Regions from separate parts of the Enterobacter sp. UPMP701 genome, predicted to be linked through region 2. Evidence: predicted binding sites of a transcription regulator. Region 2 holds the regulator's gene; each other region holds the start of a gene.
What was found. Region 2 encodes CRP, which controls carbon source genes, mostly activating them, when cyclic AMP is high. Its sites were predicted from a motif close to ATGTGANNNNNNTCACAT; they were not measured.

Region 1: the regulator CRP is predicted to act here: its motif matches at 5,201-5,218, upstream of focA (formate transporter FocA).
Region 3: the regulator CRP is predicted to act here: its motif matches at 3,454-3,471, upstream of ACWKXT_RS05570 (ABC-F family ATPase).

Annotation. Positions count from the first base shown of each region.
Region 1 is NZ_JBSKJN010000001.1:117,144-124,517, reverse strand. It holds gene aroA (3-phosphoshikimate 1-carboxyvinyltransferase) at 1-968, opposite strand, end outside; gene serC (3-phosphoserine/phosphohydroxythreonine transaminase) at 1,038-2,126, opposite strand; gene ACWKXT_RS00545 (DUF421 domain-containing protein) at 2,289-2,981, opposite strand; gene ycaO (30S ribosomal protein S12 methylthiotransferase accessory factor YcaO) at 3,109-4,869, shown strand; gene focA (formate transporter FocA) at 5,277-6,134, shown strand; gene pflB (formate C-acetyltransferase) at 6,186-7,374, shown strand, end outside.
Region 2 is NZ_JBSKJN010000010.1:37,108-44,481, forward strand. It holds gene ACWKXT_RS18740 (ABC transporter ATP-binding protein) at 118-2,022, shown strand; gene ACWKXT_RS18745 (hydrolase) at 2,135-3,157, shown strand; gene ACWKXT_RS18750 (YheU family protein) at 3,154-3,372, shown strand; gene ACWKXT_RS18755 (phosphoribulokinase) at 3,403-4,272, shown strand; gene ACWKXT_RS18760 (OsmC family protein) at 4,339-4,743, opposite strand; gene crp (cAMP-activated global transcriptional regulator CRP) at 5,055-5,687, shown strand; gene ACWKXT_RS18770 (YccS/YhfK family putative transporter) at 5,745-7,374, shown strand, end outside.
Region 3 is NZ_JBSKJN010000002.1:9,492-16,865, reverse strand. It holds gene ACWKXT_RS05590 (glycoside hydrolase family 1 protein) at 1-285, shown strand, start outside; gene ACWKXT_RS05585 (PTS sugar transporter subunit IIC) at 337-1,659, shown strand; gene ACWKXT_RS05580 (GntR family transcriptional regulator) at 1,675-2,391, shown strand; gene ldtB (L,D-transpeptidase) at 2,434-3,354, opposite strand; gene ACWKXT_RS05570 (ABC-F family ATPase) at 3,577-5,172, shown strand; gene ACWKXT_RS05565 (TIM-barrel domain-containing protein) at 5,251-7,374, opposite strand, start outside.

The sequences.
Region 1 (7,374 bases), on a different contig from region 2:
AGCGCCGCTGTTGCAATGGTCATTGCCGCATCCGGGATATGGTTCATGTCCATATCAATGGCGTTCAGCTCGCCGTGCGTACAGGCGATGAAATCATCCCCCCAGGTAACTACCGCTCCCATTTTTTCCAGCACGTCAGCAAAACGGATATCGCCCTGCACGCTATTGCGGCCAATGCCCGTCACTTTAACCGTACCGCCTTTAATCGCGCCTGCGGCAAGGAAATAGGAGGCGGATGAAGCATCGCCTTCAACCAGGTAGTGGCCCGGGGACTGATACTGCTGCGCTCCGCGCACCACGAAACGCTGATAAGACTGGTTTTCCACCTCAACACCAAAGGTGTTCATCAGGTGCAGGGTGATATCAATGTACGGCTTAGAAACCAGGTCGCCTTTAATGCTGATGACGGTGTCCTGTGGTGCCAGCGGTGCGGTCATCAGCAGTGCCGTCAGGAACTGGCTGGAAACGCTACCGTCAACCTCAACATTACCGCCAGTGAATCCCCCGCGCAGACGCAGGGGCGGGTAATTTTCCTGCTCAAGATAATCAATCTGCGCGCCGCCCTGACGCAGGGCATCCACCAGATGGCCGATCGGACGCTCTTTCATTCGCGGCTCACCGGTCAGCACAATATCGTTACTCCCCAGACACAGCGCAGCGGCCAGAGGACGCATCGCGGTACCGGCGTTACCCAGGAAAAGCTCCAGCGCTTCAGCAGAATGTAACGCGCCGCCGTTACCGGTGACTTCACAACGGGTACGATCGTCAGACAGCGCGTACTGAACGCCCAACGCTTTCAGTGCATTGAGCATATGGCGCACGTCATCGCTGTCCAGCAGATTAGTGAGGACGGTGGTGCCGTTTGCCAGAGCTGCCAGCAGCAGAGCGCGGTTCGAGACACTTTTTGAACCAGGCAGATTGATGGTGCCATCTACCCGCGCGATAGGTTGTAACGTCAGGGATTCCATGAAAACTAAACTCTCAACTCAACATAATAAAAACCCCGCAGGGACGCTGCGGGGGTGAAAAACAGCACATTAACCGTGACGACGTTCGAAGTCGATCATGAAATCCGTCAGGGCTTTAACGCCTTCCAGCGGCATCGCGTTATAAATGGAGGCACGCATGCCGCCAACGACGCGGTGACCTTTCAACGCATGCAGGCCTGCCGCGAAGGACTCTTCCAGGAACACCTTATCCAGGTTGCTGTCCGCCAGCTGGAACGGCACGTTCATGCGGGAACGGTTCGCTTTCGCCACATCGTTACGGTAGAAATCGCTCTTGTCGATGACGCCGTACAGCAGTTCGGCTTTTTGCTGATTAACTTTGTCCATCTGCGCCACGCCGCCGTTTTGCTTCAGCCATTTGAAGACCAGGCCGGAGAGGTACCAGGCAAACGTCGGTGGGGTGTTGAACATGGAATCGTTGTCGTTCAGGACGGTGTAATCCAGAATTGACGGGCAAGACTTATGGGCTTTCCCCAGCAGGTCTTCACGCACGATAACGATAGTCAGACCCGCAGGACCGATGTTTTTCTGTGCGCCCGCATAGATCACGCCATAACGGCTCACATCCAACGGCATGGAAAGGATGGTCGAAGAGAAGTCCGCGGTAACAACCACGTTATCCCCAAAGTTTGGCTCTTCATGAATGGCGATGCCGTCGATGGTTTCATTCGGGCAGTAGTGCAGATAAGCCGCATCATGGGAAAGTTGCCACTCGCTCATCGGCTTCACGCCACGCAGACCGTCAACGGTCACTTTGGCATCGATCACATTCGGCGTGCAGTATTTGTGCGCTTCTTTGACCGCACTGGCCGCCCAGTAGCCCGCATCAACGTAATCAGCGGTGGTTTTGTCACCCAGCAGATTCAGTGGGATGCCCGCAAACTGGCCGCGTCCACCGCCGTGGCAGAACAAAACTTTGTAGTTCGAGGGAATGTTCAGCAGATCGCGAAAATCCTTTTCTGCCTCTTCCGCCACCTGAATAAACTCTTTACCCCGGTGGCTGATTTCCATCACCGACGTACCCAGACCGTTCCAGTCACACAGCTCCTGTTGAGCCTGTTTGAGCACGTCTGCCGGTAACATTGCCGGACCTGAACTGAAATTAAAGACTTGAGCCATTTCCCCTCACCACGCTAAAAGCCATAAGATATAACTGTGGATATCGGTTTTATCATTCAGTGACACGCGCCGCAATGTCTAAAACTTATGACCGGGGAAATGTGCCCTTCGTCACACAATACAATCTGCCGCCTCGTCGTGACAAAACCGACAAAATCGCTGTCAGACGAGGCGTTTAGCCCGGCTAACCTTTGTCCATTCCGGATTTGCACAACGCGGGCATAATTGATGATCGCCCGCATGCATCCCCACCACATGACTACATTTTATACATGCATACTCCCCGGTTTCAGGTACCACCCTGAACCGTTCTACTAACATATCCGGCAGGATACACAGGCCGGGCTTAACGTCGTCGTCAGCATAGTAGTAGACGCTGATTTGCCCATTGGTTTCCATGATCGCCAGCCGCACCTGCCCGAGCTGTTCAACGCTATTCAAACGCAGCTCCATAAAGAACTCAAACTCGGTCATATTGGCGCTTTGCACATTTTCCCATGCCAGCTGCCCGTCTTTCACAATTACAACCGGCTTCCCTTCCAGAAGATCCTCCAGCTTTTCGCTTTTTGACATCAGCCACATGACCAGACGGTAGAGCAAGGCGAGGGAAACAAAAACGATAAACACCGGCACCATCGGCACATCGTCATAAAAGGCGACGTCCCCTGCGGCCGAGCCCAGCGTCAGAATGATCAGCACCTCAAACAGTGACATCTGCCGAACGCCGCGACGGCCGGTAATTTTGAGAAACAGGAAGACGAGCACGAAAGTGTACAGGCTGCGCAGCGCCACTTCGCCCAGAAATTCAGGTGGAACTTTATCAAACGCCATCCGCTGGAGATCAAATGCTTTCATTTTTGTATGCCTTAACAGTCAGTTACTGCTACTAAGCATAGCCCAGCCATTTATTTTCGCCGGAGATAGCACCCGTCACGCAAAACCCGTATCATTGCGCGCTTTACGTACGATAAAAGTGAACGCCATGACTCAAACGTTTATCCCCGGCAAAGACGCCGCTCTGGAAGATTCCATCGCTCGCTTCCAGCAGAAACTGACCGACCTGGGCTTTAACATCGAAGAAGCCTCCTGGCTGAACCCGGTGCCTCACGTCTGGTCCGTGCATATTCGCGACAAAGACTGCGCGCTGTGCTTTACCAACGGTAAAGGCGCAACCAAAAAAGCGGCGCTGGCTTCTGCGCTGGGTGAGTATTTTGAGCGTCTGTCCACCAACTATTTCTTCGCCGATTTCTGGCTGGGCGAAACCATCGCCAACGGCCCGTTCGTTCACTATCCGAACGAAAAATGGTTCCCGCTTCCCGAAGACGACGAACTGCCGGAAGGCATTCTGGACGCCCGTCTGCGCGCGTTCTACGATCCGGAAAACGAACTGACTGCCAGCATGCTGATCGATCTCCAGTCTGGCAATGAAGAGCGTGGGATCTGCGCCCTGCCGTTCACCCGTCAGTCTGACGAGCAAACCGTGTATATTCCGATGAATATCGTCGGCAACCTGTATGTATCCAACGGCATGTCCGCGGGTAATACCCGTAATGAAGCGCGCGTACAGGGTCTGTCTGAAGTGTTCGAACGCCATATTAAAAACCGCATCATCGCTGAATCCATCAGCCTGCCGGAGATCCCGGCGGACGTGCTGGCGCGTTACCCGGGCGTGGTGGAATCCATCGCGAAACTGGAAGCGGAAGGTTTCCCAATCTTTGCGTATGACGGCTCGCTGGGGGGTAAATATCCGGTGATCTGCGTCGTGCTGTTTAACCCGACGAACGGCACCTGTTTCGCCTCCTTCGGCGCGCATCCTGACTTCGGCGTGGCGCTGGAACGTACCGTGACCGAGCTGCTGCAGGGCCGTAGCCTGAAAGATCTCGACGTATTCACTCCGCCAACGTTTGACGATGAAGAGGTGGCCGAGCACACCAACCTCGAAACCCACTTCATCGACTCCAGCGGTTTGATCTCCTGGGATATGTTCAAACAGGACGCGGACTATCCGTTCGTGGACTGGAGCTTTGCCGGCACCACAGAAGAAGAGTTCGCGACGCTGATGGCGATCTTCAACGCCGAAGATCAGGAAGTCTACATTGCCGACTACGAACACCTGGGCGTTTACGCATGCCGTATCATCGTACCTGGCATGTCCGATATCTACCCGGCGGAAGATCTGTGGCTCGCAAATAACAGCATGGGCGCGCACCTGCGTGAGACTCTACTCTCCCTGCCGGGCAGCGAGTGGGAAAAAGAAGATTATCTCAACCTGATCGCCCAGCTGGACGATGAAGGCCACGATGACTTCACCCGCGTGCGCGAACTGCTGGGTCTGGCGACCGGTAAGGACAACGGCTGGTACACGCTGCGTATCGGTGAGCTGAAAGCGATGCTGGCCCTCGCGGGCGGCGATCTGGATCAGGCCCTGGCCTGGACCGAATGGACCATGGAGTTTAACCAGTCGGTCTTCTCTGCGGAGCGCACCAACTACTATCGCTGCCTGCAAACCCTGCTGCTGCTTGCGCAGGAAGACGATCGCGAGCCATTGCAGTATCTGAACGCCTTCGTGCGCATGTACGGTGCAGAAGCGGTTGAAGCCGCCAGCGCGGCGCTGAGCGGTGAAGAGCCGTTCTACGGTCTGCAGGCGGTTGATAGCGACCTGAAGGCCTTCCCGGCTCATCAGTCTCTGCTTAACGCCTATGAGAAATTGCAGAAGGCGAAAGCCGCTTACTGGTCAAAATAAGCGCATATAACATTAACGGCTGTAGGCGTATTCAATCGTCTGGGCTATATTACGGGGCAATTTCATTGCCCCTTTTTTTTTATTTTTTCGACAATGATTGTTGATTGTAATAATAAAGTTAAATATGGGTAAATATAATAATATTTAGCCGGGCTTTATTGTTACTTTTTATTTTAAATACTCCATATTAATTAACTGTTTCGAAGGGGGCCGAAGGAAAAAATTCAACTCTTTTCATAACTTTTAAAATTTATTTTTATACGGATAATCAAATACTTACTCCGCATTTGTTGTAAAACCATACATACTGCGGGCCTATAAGCCAGGCGAGATATGATCTATATCAATTTCTCTTCTATAATGCTTTGTTAGTATCTCGTCGCCGACTTAATAAAGAGAGAGTTAGTGTGAAAGCTGACAACCCTTTTGATCTTTTACTCCCCGCCGCGATGGCAAAAGTTGCCGAAGAAGCGGGTGTCTATAAAGCAACGAAACACCCGATGAAGACGTTCTATCTGGCGATCACGGCCGGTGTGTTCATCTCTATCGCTTTCGTCTTCTACATCACCGCCACCACCGGTACTGCCGGAATGCCTTTCGGCATAGCCAAACTGATTGGCGGCATTTGCTTCTCACTGGGTCTGATTCTCTGCGTCATTTGCGGCGCCGACCTCTTCACCTCAACGGTGCTGATTGTTGTGGCGAAAGCCAGCGGAAGAATTACCTGGGGTCAACTGGCGCGCAACTGGCTTAACGTCTACGTTGGTAACCTGATTGGCTGTCTGCTCTTTGTTCTGTTGATGTGGCTCTCTGGCGAGTATATGACCGCCAACGGTGGCTGGGGGCTTAATGTCCTGCAAACTGCTGACCACAAAATGCACCATACATTTATCGAAGCCGTTGCTCTCGGCATCCTCGCAAACCTGATGGTCTGCCTGGCGGTCTGGATGAGCTACTCTGGTCGTAGCCTGATGGATAAAGCCATGATTATGGTTCTGCCGGTTGCGATGTTTGTTGCCAGCGGCTTCGAGCACAGTATTGCGAATATGTTCATGATCCCGATGGGGATTGTTATCCGCAACTTTGCAAGCCCGGAGTTCTGGACCGCAGTTGGTTCATCCCCGGAAAGTTTCTCTCACCTGACTATTATGAATTTCATTACTGATAACCTGATCCCCGTCACTATCGGGAACATTATCGGTGGGGGTCTGTTAGTTGGGTTGACATACTGGGTCATTTACCTGCGTGGCGGCGACCATCATTAATGGTTGTCTCAGGCAGTAAATAAAAAATCCACTTAAGAAGGTAGGTGTTACATGTCCGAGCTTAATGAAAAGTTAGCCACAGCCTGGGAAGGTTTTGCGAAAGGTGACTGGCAGAATGAAGTCAACGTCCGTGACTTCATTCAGAAAAACTATACCCCGTATGAAGGTGACGAATCCTTCCTGGCTGGTGCAACTGACGCAACCACCAAGCTGTGGGACAGCGTAATGGAAGGCGTTAAACTGGAAAACCGCACTCATGCGCCAGTTGATTTTGACACCTCCGTTGCATCCACCATCACTTCTCACGATGCTGGCTACATCAACAAAGCCCTTGAGAAAATCGTTGGTCTGCAGACTGAAGCACCACTGAAACGCGCAATCATCCCGTTCGGTGGTATCAAAATGGTTGAAGGTTCCTGCAAAGCGTATAACCGCGAGCTGGACCCAATGCTGAAAAAAATCTTCACCGAATACCGCAAAACCCATAACCAGGGTGTATTCGATGTTTATACCAAAGACATTCTGAACTGCCGTAAATCTGGCGTTCTGACTGGTCTGCCGGATGCGTATGGCCGTGGCCGTATCATTGGTGACTACCGTCGCGTTGCGCTGTACGGTATCGACTTCCTGATGAAAGACAAATACGCGCAGTTCGTTTCCCTGCAGTCCGACCTGGAAAACGGCGTAAACCTGGAAGCGACTATCCGTCTGCGTGAAGAGATCGCTGAACAGCACCGCGCGCTGGGTCAGATCAAAGAAATGGCAGCTAAATATGGCTGCGACATCTCTGGCCCTGCTACCAACGCTCAGGAAGCTATCCAGTGGACCTACTTCGGCTACCTGGCTGCGGTTAAGTCTCAGAACGGTGCAGCAATGTCCTTCGGTCGCGTATCCACCTTCCTGGATGCGTACATCGAACGTGACCTGAAAGCAGGCAAAATCACCGAGCAAGACGCTCAGGAAATGATTGACCACCTGGTCATGAAACTGCGTATGGTTCGCTTCCTGCGTACCCCAGAATATGATGAGCTGTTCTCTGGTGACCCAATCTGGGCAACAGAATCTATCGGTGGTATGGGCGTTGACGGCCGTACGCTGGTCACCAAAAACAGCTTCCGCTTCCTGAACACCCTGTACACCATGGGTCCTTCTCCGGAGCCGAACATCACCGTTCTGTGGTCTGAAAAACTGCCTCTGAACTTCAAGAAATTCGCCGCTAAAGTGTCCATCGACACCTCTT
Region 2 (7,374 bases):
TCTGTTTTTGTGTATCGTCGTTGTTTTGGGCTACCATGGCGGCCCGGTGCGGAAAATGGCCCACACCTTACATTATCATAATGACAAATTAACATAGTCGGAACATACGGCGCTTCTATGATTGTTTTCTCCTCGTTACAAATTCGTCGCGGCGTGCGCGTCCTGCTGGATAACGCCACTGCTACCATCAACCCGGGCCAGAAAGTGGGTCTGGTCGGCAAAAACGGCTGCGGTAAATCAACCCTGCTGGCCCTGCTGAAAAACGAGATTAGCGCAGATGGCGGTAACTTTACCTGGCCGGGAAACTGGCAGCTCGCCTGGGTAAACCAGGAGACACCAGCCCTGAGCGAACCGGCGCTCGACTATGTTATCGACGGCGATCGCGAATACCGCAAGCTCGAAGCGGAACTCAATGCCGCGAACGAGCGCAACGATGGTCACGCCATCGCCACCGTTCACGGCAAGCTGGACGCCATCGACGCCTGGACCATTCGCTCCCGCGCCTCCAGCCTGCTGCACGGCCTGGGCTTCAGCAACGAACAGCTTGAACGTCCGGTCAGCGACTTCTCCGGCGGCTGGCGTATGCGCCTCAACCTGGCGCAGGCGCTGATCTGCCGCTCCGACCTGCTCCTGCTCGATGAACCGACCAACCACCTCGATCTCGATGCGGTTATTTGGCTGGAGAAGTGGCTCAAGAGCTATCAGGGCACTCTGATTCTGATCTCCCACGACCGCGACTTCCTCGACCCGGTGGTGGATAAAATCATTCATATCGAACAGCAAACGATGTTCGAGTACACCGGCAACTACAGCTCCTTCGAGCGCCAGCGCGCGACGCGTCTTGCCCAGCAGCAGTCTATGTATGAAAGCCAGCAGCAGCGCGTGGCGCACCTGCAAAGCTTTGTGGATCGCTTCAAAGCTAAAGCGTCAAAAGCCAAGCAGGCCCAGAGCCGCATCAAGATGCTGGAACGCATGGAGATGATCGCCCCGGCACACGTGGATAACCCATTCCACTTCAGCTTCCGCGCACCGGAAAGCCTGCCCAATCCGCTGCTGAAGATGGAAAAGGTCAGCGCAGGCTACGCCGACCGCATTATTCTCGACTCCATCAAGCTCAACCTGGTGCCGGGTTCACGCATTGGCCTGCTGGGGCGCAACGGCGCCGGTAAATCCACGCTGATCAAACTGCTGGCGGGCGAGCTTAACCCGGTCAGCGGTGAAATCGGCCTGGCGAAGGGCATCAAGCTGGGCTATTTCGCTCAGCATCAGCTGGAATTTTTACGCGCGGATGAATCGCCGATTCAGCACCTGGCACGTCTGGCGCCGCAGGAGATGGAGCAGAAACTGCGCGACTATCTCGGCGGCTTCGGCTTCCAGGGCGATAAGGTGACTGAAAACACCGAGCGCTTCTCCGGCGGCGAAAAGGCCCGTCTGGTGCTGGCGCTGATCGTCTGGCAGCGCCCGAACCTGCTGCTGCTCGACGAACCCACTAACCACCTTGATCTCGACATGCGTCAGGCGCTGACCGAAGCGCTGATTGAGTTCGAAGGCGCGCTGGTTGTCGTTTCGCACGACCGCCACTTGATCCGCTCCACCACGGACGATCTCTACCTGGTGCACGGCGGCAAAGTCGAACCATTCGACGGCGATCTGGAAGACTACCAGCAGTGGCTGACGGATGTACAAAAGCAGGAAAACCAGCCGGAAGAGTCAGCGAAAGACAACGCCAACAGCGCGCGGTCGCGTAAAGACCAGAAACGTCGCGAAGCCGAGCTGCGCACCCAGACGCAGCCGCTGCGTAAAGAGATTGCCCGTCTTGAAAAAGAGATGGAAAAGCTCAACGCCACGCTGGCCTCCGTTGAAGAGAAGCTGGGTGATAGCGGTCTGTACGACCAGAGCCGTAAAGCCGAACTGACGGACTGCCTGCAAACGCAGGCGAAGACCAAATCCAGCCTTGAAGAGTGCGAAATGGCGTGGCTGGACGCGCAGGAACAGCTGGAAGCGATGCTGCAGGCGGAGTGACGTATTTACCCCGTTGTGCGAACGGAATCTGTCCCTGGTTCGGAAATCCAGGCTAAACGGGGTACAATTCGGAAAGTATCGTAAATTTCCGACAAGAATCAGCATCGCGCTTATGACCCAAATCATTCCATCAGACTTCGACATTGCAGCCGAAGACAGCACCGAATTCGTGCCCATGCGCGGCGTGGCCAATTGCCATTTGCAAACCATGCTGCCGCGGCTGATTCGCCGCAAGGTTCAGTTCACCCCGCACTGGCAACGGCTCGATCTGCCCGACGGCGACTTTCTGGATCTCGCCTGGAGCGAAGCGCCGGAGCAGGCTCGTCATAAGCCGCGTCTGGTGGTGTTTCACGGTTTAGAGGGCAGCCTGCACAGCCCGTATGCACATGGGTTAATTGAGGCGGCAAAAGCGCGCGGCTGGCTCGGCGTGGTGATGCATTTTCGCGGCTGTAGCGGCGAGCCCAATCGTCAGAAACGCATCTATCACTCGGGTGAAACCGAAGACGGCACCTGGTTTTTACACTGGCTGCGGGAAAATTACGGCACCGTGCCAACGGCCGCCGTGGGCTACTCGCTGGGCGGCAATATGCTGGCCTGCCTGCTGGCAAAAGAGGGCGACAGCGTACCGCTGAATGCCGCCGTCATTGTTTCCGCGCCGTTTATGCTGGAGCAGTGCAGCTACCACATGGAAAAAGGCTTTTCCCGCGTCTATCAGCGCTATCTGCTCAACCTGCTAAAAGCCAACGCGGCGCGAAAGCTGAAGGCCTACCCGGATACCCTGCCGGTAAGCCTGCGCCAGCTGAAAAAGGTGCGCCGTATTCGCGAGTTCGACGACCTGATCACCGCGAAAATCCACGGCTTCGCCGATGCGATTGACTATTATCGTCAGTGCAGCGCCATGCCGCTGCTCAGCAAGATCACGCAGCCGACGCTGATTATTCACGCCAAAGATGACCCGTTTATGGATCATCACTCTATTCCCGCGCAGGAATTCCTGCCTGACAACGTTCACTACCAGCTGACCGAGCATGGCGGCCACGTGGGGTTCATCGGCGGCACGCTGCGCAAGCCGAAAATGTGGCTGGAGGCGCGAATTCCTGACTGGCTTACTCCTTATCTGGACGGTGCAAAATGATCATTCCCTGGCAGGATCTGGCTCCCGAAACGCTCGATAATCTGATTGAAAGCTTTGTATTACGCGAAGGCACCGATTATGGTGAACATGAGCGTTCGCTTGAGCAAAAGGTCAACGATGTAAAACGCCAGCTGAAAAGCGGCGACGTGGTGCTGGTGTGGTCAGAACTGCATGAGACGGTCAATATCATGCCCCGCAACGCGTTTCACGGCTGATCTTCCAACCTTTTCAGTCAGGGAGTTGCTATGTCTGCCAGACATCCCATTATTGCCGTTACGGGCTCGAGTGGTGCGGGAACCACCACCACCAGCCTCGCTTTTCGCAAGATTTTCGCCCAGCTGAATCTCCGTTCGGCGGAGGTCGAAGGCGACAGCTTTCACCGCTATACGCGGCCTGAGATGGACATGGCGATCCGCAAGGCGCGCGATCTGGGTAAACACATCAGCTACTTCGGCCCGGAAGCCAATGATTTCGGCCTGCTGGAACAGACCTTCCGTGAATACGGGCAGAGCGGCACCGGGCAGTCCCGCAAGTATTTGCACACCTACGACGAAGCCGTACCCTGGAACCAGGTGCCGGGCACCTTTACCCCCTGGCAACCGCTGCCGGAACCGACCGACGTGCTGTTTTATGAAGGATTGCACGGTGGCGTAGTTACGCCTCAGCACGATGTGGCACGCCATGTGGATCTGCTGGTCGGCGTGGTCCCTATCGTTAACCTGGAATGGATCCAGAAGCTGACGCGTGACATGAGCGAGCGCGGCCATTCGCGCGAGGCGGTAATGGACTCGGTGGTGCGCTCCATGGAAGATTACATCAATTACCTCACGCCGCAGTTCTCCCGCACCCACATTAACTTCCAGCGCGTGCCGACGGTGGACACCTCCAACCCGTTTGCCGCCAAAAGTATCCCGTCTCTGGATGAGAGCTTTGTGGTGATCCATTTCCGCAATCTCGAAGGTATAGATTACCCCTGGCTGCTGGCGATGCTGCAGGGCTCGTTTATTTCGCACATGAACACGTTAGTGGTACCGGGCGGGAAAATGGGGCTGGCGATGGAGCTCATCATGACGCCGCTGGTTCAGCGACTGATGGAAGGGAAGCAGATCGCGTGAACATGTTCCCTCTCCCTGTGGGAGAGGGTTAGGGTGAGGGCATCAACACGCACGATGCCCCAATAATTAAGCCTCGATCACTTCATACGAATGGGTGATTTTTACCGCTTTCTCCAGCATTAACGCCACAGAGCAGTATTTCTCCGCAGAAAGATCCACCGCACGTGAAACCGCCGCGTCTTTCAGTTCTTTGCCGGTGACGATAAAGTGCAGGTTAATATGGGTAAACAAGCGTGGCGCCTCTTCGCGACGTTCTGAAGTGAGTTTTACCTCGCAATCCGTCACGTCATGACGGCCTTTTTGCAGAATCGACACCACGTCAATCGCGCTGCATCCGCCTGCCGCCATGAGCACCATTTCCATTGGGCTTGGCGCTTTATCGCCGGAGTTACCGTCCATCAAAATCTGGTGTCCTGATGCGGACTCGCCCAGAAACGTTAAACCTTCAACCCACTTCACGCGCGCTTGCATATTCATTAACTCCAACGTTGCATTTTTGGTGACAGATTACGCGCACGTTACATTTCTCGCAATGGAAGGCGACCTGCATCATGCTGAAGCGAGACACCAGGAGACACGCGGCGAAAGCTATGCTAAAACACTCAGGATGCTACAGTAATACATTGACGTTACACATGTATGCAGAGGACATCAAACTTTACTGGCTGCGAAACGTTACGACAGCCGACTTCCCAGGGTATGGGTAAGAATTCGATTGCAACCCCAGAGTCCGGATGCATCTGATGACTCTGGTGACAGCTTATAACAGAGGATAACAGCGCATGGTGCTTGGCAAACCGCAAACAGACCCGACTCTCGAATGGTTCTTGTCTCATTGCCACATTCATAAGTACCCATCGAAGAGCACGCTGATTCACCAGGGTGAAAAAGCGGAAACGTTGTATTACATCGTCAAAGGCTCGGTGGCAGTGCTGATCAAAGATGAGGAAGGCAAAGAGATGATCCTTTCTTATCTGAACCAGGGCGATTTTATCGGTGAACTGGGCCTGTTTGAAGAAGGCCAGGAACGTAGCGCCTGGGTTCGAGCAAAGACAGCATGTGAAGTGGCTGAAATTTCCTACAAGAAATTCCGTCAGCTGATTCAGGTTAACCCTGACATCCTGATGCGTCTTTCTTCTCAGATGGCGCGCCGTCTGCAGGTCACGTCAGAGAAAGTGGGTAACCTCGCCTTCCTGGACGTTACCGGCCGCATCGCGCAGACCCTGCTGAACCTGGCGAAACAGCCAGACGCGATGACCCACCCTGACGGCATGCAAATTAAAATTACCCGTCAGGAAATCGGTCAGATCGTCGGTTGCTCCCGCGAAACAGTGGGCCGTATTCTGAAAATGCTGGAAGATCAAAACCTGATCTCCGCCCACGGTAAAACCATCGTGGTTTACGGAACCCGTTAATCCCGGTCAAACGGCGTGTCATCGCAAGGTGTCACGCCGTTTTTGTCTCTATTCCCCATGTGGCGCAGGCTGATCTATCACCCGGAAGTTAACTACGCACTGCGACAAACGCTGGTGCTGTGTCTTCCTGTGGCCGTGGGCCTGATCCTCGGACACCTTCAGCAAGGTCTGCTGTTTTCCCTCGTCCCCGCCTGCTGCAACATTGCCGGTCTGGATACGCCGCATAAACGCTTTTTCAAACGCCTGATTATCGGTGGCAGCCTGTTTGCTGGCTGTAGCCTTGCCGTCCAGATCTTACTGGCCCGCGACATTCCGCTGCCGCTGATCCTGACCGTGCTGGCGATGACTCTCGGCGTCACCGCCGAAATCAGCTCGCTCCATGCCCGTCTGCTTCCCGCGTCACTCATTGCGGCCATCTTCACCCTGAGCCTGGCCGGGAATATGCCCGTGTGGGAGCCGCTGCTGATCTACGCCCTTGGCACGCTGTGGTACGGGCTGTTTAACTGGTTCTGGTTCTGGCTGTGGCGGGAACAGCCGCTGCGCGAATCCCTGAGCCTGCTCTACCGCCAACTGGCCGATTACTGCGAAGCCAAATACACCCTGCTCACCCAGCATACCGACCCGGAAAAATCGCTGCCGCCGCTGCTTGCGCGCCAGCAAAAGGTGGTGGACCTGATAAGCCAGTGCTATCAGCAGCTGCACATGCTTGCCGCCAACAGAAATCACGAATACAAACGGCTGCTGCGCACCTTCCAGGTCGGGCTCGATCTGCAGGAGCATATTTCCGTAAGCCTGCACCATCCGCAGGAGGTGCAAAAGCTGGTTGAGCGCAGCCATGCCGAAGCGGTGATCCGCTGGAACGCGCAAACCGTCTCCGCTCGCCTGCGGGTGCTGGCCGATGATATTCTCTATCACCGCTACCCGACACGCTTTTCCATGGACAAACAGCTCGGCGCGCTGGAGAAAATTGCACGCCAGCACCCGGAAAACCCGGTCGGCCAGTTTGCCGCATGGCACTTTAGCCGCATCGCCCGCGTGCTGCGCACCCAGCGCCCGCTTTACCCCCGCGACCTGATGGCGGATAAACAGAAACGTCTGCCGCTGCTGCCCGCCCTTAAAAGCTACCTGTCGCTGAAATCTTCCGCCCTGCGCAACGCCGCAAGGATTAGCGTCATGCTCAGCATCGCCAGCCTGATGGGAATGGCCCTGCACCTGCCGAAACCCTACTGGATTTTAATGACCGTGCTGTTTGTCACCCAGAATGGCTATGGCGCCACGCGGGTGCGCATTCTGCACCGGGCTGGCGGCACGATGGCGGGTCTGATTATTGCGGGCGTGACGCTGCACTTCCACGTCCCCGAGGGCTATACCCTGGCGGGCATGCTGGCGATCACTCTGGTTAGCTATCTGATTATCCGTAAAAACTACGGCTGGGCGATGGTGGGCTTTACGGTGACGGCGGTGTATACCCTGCAACTACTTACGCTTAACGGCGAACAGTTTATTGTTGCCCGTCTGATCGACACGCTGATTGGCTGCCTGATCGCCTTTGGCGGCATGGTCTGGCTGTGGCCGCAGTGGCAGAGCGGGCTACTGAGGCAGAACGCCCACGACGCGCTGGAAGCTGACCAGCAGGCCATTCGTCTTATTCTGAGCGATGACCCGCAGCCCTCTCCGCTGGCCTACG
Region 3 (7,374 bases), on a different contig from region 2:
TCCTGGGACGGCGTAAATCCGATCGACGACACCTACCGCATCGACTACCACCGGGCGCACATTGAGGCGATGAAAGCGGCGATGTTCGAGGACGGGGCAGAGGTAATCGGCTACCTCGGCTGGGGGTTAATCGACATTCTCAGCTCCCAGGGCGACATGCGTAAGCGCTACGGCGTGGTCTATGTCAACCGTGAAAACCATGACCTGAAAGACCTGAAGCGCGTGCCGAAGAGGAGCTACGCGTGGTTAAAACAGGTTATCCATACCAACGGACGCGAGATGTAAGCCGTACGCTGCCGGGCCGTTTTTGTGACTGATTGATGGGAACTATCCGCTATGTCTGAAGCAAAAATAACACCGCACATGCAGTCTTTTGTCGATAAATTTGTTGAGTTCTCGGCGCGCCTGGCAAACCAGGTGCACCTGCGATCCCTGCGCGACGCCTTCGCCACGGTGATGCCGATTTTCATCCTCGCCGGTCTGGCGGTGCTGGTGAACAACGTGGTGTTCCCGTGGATTTTTGAGGGCGATACGCTCGCGCAGTTTAAGGTGTGGGGCGAGGCGATCATCAACGGCACGCTGAACATCGCCGCGCTGCTGCTGGCGCCGATGATCGCCTGGTCGCTGGCGCGCAACAAAGATTTCGACAATCCGGTCTCGGCAGTGGTTATTGCCGTCAGCAGTTTTATCATCATGATGCCGATGCGCTTACAGATTACGCCCGTCGGCAGCGAGGCCGCGGTGAACGTCACGCAGGTGCTGACGTTCGCCAATATCGGCTCAACCGGCATTTTCGCCGGGGTGCTGATCGGGCTACTCTCAACGGAGCTGTTTATCGCTCTTTCGCGGCTGAAGGCGCTGCATATTTCGCTCGGGGAAAACGTACCGCCAGCGGTAAGCAAATCCTTTACCGCGCTGATCCCAACCATTATCACGCTCTCCCTGTTTGCGGTGCTGGCGGCCATACTGGCAAACGTGCTGCATACGGATCTGATCCATCTCATTACCACTTTTATTCAGCAACCGCTGCGGCTGATCAACACCAGCCTGCCGGGGACGATCTTCATCTACAGCTTCGGTAATTTCCTGTTCACGTTGGGTATTCATCAGTCAGTGGTCAACAGCGTGGTGCTGGAGCCGTTCCTGCTGATCAACACCAACGAGAACATGCTGGCCTTCGCCAACGGTCAGCCCATCCCGCACATCATCAACAACATCTTCGTGCCTACCTTTGGCATGGTGGGCGGTACCGGCAGCACTATCTCGCTGCTGATCGCCATCTTTATCTTCTCCCGACAAAAATCGGCGAAACAGGTGGCGCGTTTGTCGCTGGCGCCCGGTTTATTTAACATTAACGAGCCGGTGATTTTCGGCCTGCCAATTGTGTTTAACCTGCCGCTGATGATCCCGTTTGTACTGCTGCCCGCCATCGGCATTTACTTCGCCTGGCTCTGCACCACGCTGGGGTTAATGTCGCGCTGCGTGGTGATGATCCCGTGGACCACGCCGCCGATCCTCAGCGCCTGGCTGGCGACGGCGGGGGACTGGCGGGCGGTGGTGGTGCAGTTGGCAATCATCGTATTTGGTGTATTCTTCTACCTGCCTTTCCTCAAGATTGCCGAGCGAGTGGCGTTGAAAAACAGCGGGATAGAAAACTAACGGTAAGGAAGGACGATGGCGGCGAAGTACATCACCATAGCGCGGGAAATTAAGAAACGTATCATCACCCAGCAGTACGCCGCCAATGAACCGCTGCCGGACCAGTTTGCGCTGGCGGCGGAGTTCAGCACCAGCCGGATGACCATTCAGCAGGCCATGCGACAGCTGATCGTCGAAGGGCTGGTCTATACCCGTCAGGGGCAGGGAACGTTTATCCGCAAGAATTTCCTTCAGCTTTCCCAGTGGGATCTCTCCGGCAGTGACTACTTCGGCGCCACGAAAACCTGGGAACATCTGGGCACGGTCACCAGCCAGGTGGTGCATTTTGAACTGCGCTTCCCGAACGAAAAAGAGCAGGCGTCGCTGATGATTAACGCCGATGCGCCTGTTTATGACTTTATTCGCCTGCGCTTATTAAACGGTGAACCCATGTCGCTGGATTCAACGATAATGCCGATGAATCTGGTGCCCGGCCTGACGAAAAGCCATCTTGAAGGTTCGGTGTTCCAGTATGTTCAGGAGACGCTGGGGCTGAAAATTATGGGATCGTATCGCGTCGTGCGCGCGCTGAAGCCAAATGCGCTGGATATGCAGCACTTAATCTGTGAGCAGACCGATCCGGTGCTGGAGGTAGAGCAGGTGATTTATCTGGAGGACGGCACAGCGCTGGAGTATGCCCACTGCCACTATCGCTACGACCACGGCGGGATTGTGATCGTGAATAACGGGTAAAAAAAAGCGGGCATCGAAGCCCGCTTTTTTAATGTTGCTCTATCAGTTCAAACGAACCGGCATACCGGAACGGTTCTGAATCGCCTGGTCAACGATGGTCGTTTCAACATCCGCCTGAGACGTCACGGCCTGTACCGCGCTGTTCAGTTTAATCGGCACGATCTCGTTGTTGTTGATCTGGTCTTCGCTGGTGGACAGCGGGTTGTGCACTTCAATATAACGGCTGCCGTCTGGCTCAGACGTCGCTTTCACGGGTTCGTTGATGAACTGCACGCGCGTACCGACCGGCACGTTTTCGAACAGGAACTTAATGTCGTCGTTACGCAGACGTACGCAGCCGTGGCTTACGCGCAGGCCGATACCGAAGTTGGCGTTGGTCCCGTGGATCGCGTACAGACGGCCAATGTACAGTGCGTACAGGCCCATCGGGTTATCCGGGCCGGCTGGCACAACGGCGGGCAGCGGTTCGCCCGCGGCGATGTATTCCGCGTGCATTTTGGCGGTAGGGGTCCAGGTTGGGCCCGCTTTCTTACGCTCAACTTTGGTGGTCCAGTTCAGCGGGGTATCTTTGCCCAACTGACCGATACCGATTGGCAGCACGATAACGGTGTTGGTGCCTTTCGGGTAGTAGTACAGACGCATTTCGGCGCTGTTAATCACGATACCTTCATGAACGGTATCCGGCAGGATCAGCTGCTGAGGGATGTTCAGCACGGTACCCGCTTTCGGCAGATACGGGTCAACGCCCGGGTTGGCTTCCAGCATGTTGGACAGGCCCAGCTGATACTGCGCAGCGTAGTACTCCAGCGGCTGCGTGTTACCCTCAGGCACCGTCACCACCTGGTTTTGACCCACCAGACGGCTTCCGTCTGTCGGCAGGGGATACGTCACCGCAGAAGCGGTCTTACAAAAACCTACTACGGCTAACGCCGCCGCAAAAAGCGTTGTTAATTTCATGTTCATGTTGTGCGAGGTATCTAAGCCATTCTGGCGATGAGTTGATAAGTCTGAATCTGTGATGGGAGCGCATTATATGTGCATTCCCGCTAACAGGGAATTCAGATGTGTACGAAATCACATTTTTTTCGATTTTGTTAAAGTTTAGTGGATTGCCGCAACACGGGATCTCAATTCGGAATTGTGGCATAATGCCGTGTTTATCACACTTTTCGCAGGAATCTCCCCGTGTTAGTTACCAGCAACGTCACTATGCAGTTTGGCAGTAAGCCGCTGTTCGAAAACATTTCCGTCAAATTTGGCGGCGGCAACCGTTACGGCCTGATTGGTGCCAACGGTAGCGGAAAATCCACCTTCATGAAGATCCTCGGCGGTGACCTGGAGCCGACGCTCGGCAACGTGTCGCTCGACCCTAACGAGCGCATCGGTAAGCTGCGTCAGGATCAGTTCGCCTTTGAAGAGTTCACCGTGCTCGACACCGTGATCATGGGGCACGCGGAGCTGTGGGAAGTGAAGCAGGAGCGCGATCGTATCTACGGTCTCGCTGAGATGAGCGAAGAAGACGGTTACAAAGTGGCCGATCTGGAAACGCAGTACGGCGAAATGGACGGCTACTCTGCGGAAGCGCGTGCGGGCGAGCTGCTGCTGGGCGTGGGCATTCCGGTTGAACAACATTACGGCCCGATGAGTGAAGTCGCGCCAGGCTGGAAGCTGCGTGTCCTGCTGGCACAGGCGCTGTTCTCAAACCCGGATATCCTGCTGCTCGACGAACCAACGAACAACCTGGACATCGATACCATCCGCTGGCTGGAGCAGACGCTGAACGACCGCGACAGCACCATGATCATCATCTCGCACGACCGTCACTTCCTGAACATGGTCTGTACGCACATGGCGGATCTGGACTACGGCGAGCTGCGTGTGTACCCGGGCAACTACGACGAGTACATGACGGCGGCAACCCAGGCGCGTGAACGTCTGCTGGCGGACAACGCCAAGAAGAAAGCGCAGATTGCGGACCTGCAATCCTTCGTCAGCCGCTTCAGCGCTAACGCCTCTAAATCGCGCCAGGCAACGTCGCGTGCCCGTCAGATCGACAAAATCAAGCTGGAAGAGGTTAAAGCCTCCAGCCGTCAGAACCCGTTCATCCGCTTCGAGCAGGACAAGAAGCTGTTCCGTAACGCGCTGGAAGTGGAAGCGCTTACTAAAGGCTTCGATGAAGGCCCGCTGTTCAAAAACTTCAACCTGCTGCTGGAAGTGGGCGAGAAGATTGCCATCCTCGGTGCTAACGGCGTGGGTAAATCCACAATGCTGAAAACCCTGGTGGGTGAACTGCAGCCGGACAACGGCACCGTGAAGTGGTCTGAAAATGCGCAGATTGGTTACTACGCGCAGGACCATGAGTACGAGTTCGAAAACGACCTCACCGTCTTCGACTGGATGAGCCAGTGGAAGCAGGAAGGTGACGACGAGCAGGCGGTGCGCAGTATCCTGGGACGTCTGCTGTTCAGTCAGGACGACATCAAAAAGCCCGCCAAAGTGCTCTCCGGTGGTGAGAAGGGCCGTATGCTGTTCGGCAAGCTGATGATGGAAAAACCAAACATCCTGGTGATGGACGAACCGACTAACCACCTGGATATGGAATCTATTGAGTCGCTGAACATGGCGCTGGAGATGTATCAGGGCACCCTGATCTTCGTCTCTCACGACCGTGAGTTTGTCAGCTCGCTGGCAACCCGCGTGATCGAAATTACGCCAGAGCGCGTGGTGGACTTCACCGGTAATTACGAAGACTATCTGCGCAGTAAAGGTATCGAAAACTAAAAAAAGCCGGGTGGCGGCTTCGCCTTACCCGGCCTATGTTCTGTTCCCTCTCCCCGTGGGAGAGGGTTAGGGTGAGGGCTACACCACCCACTCGCCCCCTTCAACCCCATTAACCAGCAGCTTGCGTTTTTCCCCCGCCGGTAACGACACCTTCAGCGCTTTCCACGCCGGACGATAGTCCCCGCGCGCGTTGACCTTCAGGTTAATGGTTGCGCCGTCGCACATCATTTCCCATTCCACCCACAGCGCATTGCCGTTCTGGTAGCCCCAGCTTTCGCCGTCATCTTCAAACAGCAGTCCGGCGGTGGTGCCGACGCCTTTCACCGGGAACAGTTTCAGCTCACGGGTATCGTCTTTATCGGCGCTCACGTGACGGATACGCTCGCTGAGCGGCAGACCGGCACCGGCGCGCACCAGCAGCGGGAGTTGTTCCAGCGGGGCATCGAGGACGATCGACTGGGCCCCCGCATACCACGCGTGGGTGTAAAAATCGTACCAGCCGGTGGCGTTATCCGGCAGCCAGACGCGGCGCTCGCGCTGCCCGGCTTCGACGACGCTGGCGACCAGCAGGTCGCGGCCCAGCAGGAAGTCATCGCACTCTTCGAAAGTCTGCGCGTCGTGCTCGTGGTCGAGGAAGGTCGGGCGCAGCATCGGCTCGTCGTCGGCGTGTGCCTGCCAGAGCAGGGTGTAGAGGTACGGCAGCAGGCGGTAGCGCAGCTCAATCGCCCCGCGAATAGCGGGCGTGACGCCCGGGTACATCCACGGCTCGTTCACGGTGTGGTCGTCGTTCCACGAGTGAATGGTAAAGCGCGGGTGCATCACGCCGTTCTGCACCCAGCGCACGAACAGCTCGGCGTCAGGCTTGTCGCCGGAGAAACCGCCGACGTCATGGCCGACGTTGAACAATCCGGACAGGCTCATACCCAGCCCCATGCGGATGTTATAGCGCAGGGTGTCCCAGTTAGTGCGGTTATCGCCGCTCCAGGTCTGGACGTAGCGCTGCATCCCGGCGCAGCCGGAGCGGGAGATGAGATACGGGCGCTTTTCCGGCGCAAAGCGCTGCTGTGCTTCCAGCGAGGCGCGCATCATCAGCAGCGGCATCACCGGGCGAATGTGCTTGATGGCGATCTCCTTGCCGAAGCCAAAGCAGCGCGCTTCCCCGTCCCACACTTCATATTCGTTGTTGTCGTTCCAGGTAGAGTCGATGCCCATCTCCAGCAGCTGCGTGGTGACGCCGTTCTGCCACCACTGCACCGTCTGCGGGTTGGTAAAGTCGAGGTGCGAGCCTTCGTCATCCCAGAAGCTGGAACGTTCTGGCGCATCGGTTTCTGAATCACGGATGAACAGGCCGCGCTCCGCCACTTCGTTATAGCGCGGATGGTCCTGCAGCAGGCACGGCTTGATGTTTGCCGCAAGCTTCAGCCCCGCGTCATGGAATGCCTGGCTCATCACCTTCGGCTGCGGCACCTTGTCGTAGTTCCAGTTAAAGACGTAGCGCTTGCTGTTGATGGAGGTATAGCCGGAGGAGAGCTGGAACGAGTCGCACGGAATGGCGTGCTCTTCGCACAGGCGGATGAAGTTCATCAACTGGTTTTGCGCGTCCGGCGCGTCGGTGTAGTGCATGGTCGAGCCGCTGTAGCCCAGGCTCCACTTCGGTCCGAACAGCGTTTTCCCGGTCAGGCGCACGAAGGCTTTGGTGACGTCAAGTACGCGTTTGCCGGTAAAAATGTAGTAATCGATATCGCCCGCTTCCGCCTGCCAGCGACGATAGGCGGTGTGGTAGTTATCGATCTCGTTGCCCAGATCCAGCCAGCAGCTGCTCAGGTTGTCGTAGAACAGGCCGTAGCTCACGTCATCGCGGCGGGTGATAGTGAACGGAATATGCTTGTAAAGCGGGTCTGTGCTGGCCGCGTTGTACCCCATCGCGTCGAGGTTGCGCATCTCATAGCGTTTGCCGTTGCGCTGTAAATCACCCGCTTTCTCACCCAGACCGTAAAAACGTTCATCCTTACGACGGCTGAGATAATGCGCCACGCCGTCGCCGTGGGCGTTCAGCAGGTAGGCGCTGGTCGGACGGTCATTGACCAGCGGCTGCCACTCGCCTGCCTCATTGCGAAAGTGCCACTCCAGCCACAGCGGCTGGTGGACGGTCACGCGCAGCTGTTCAGTTGCTACGGTTACTGTGTCGTCCTGCTGCGTCAG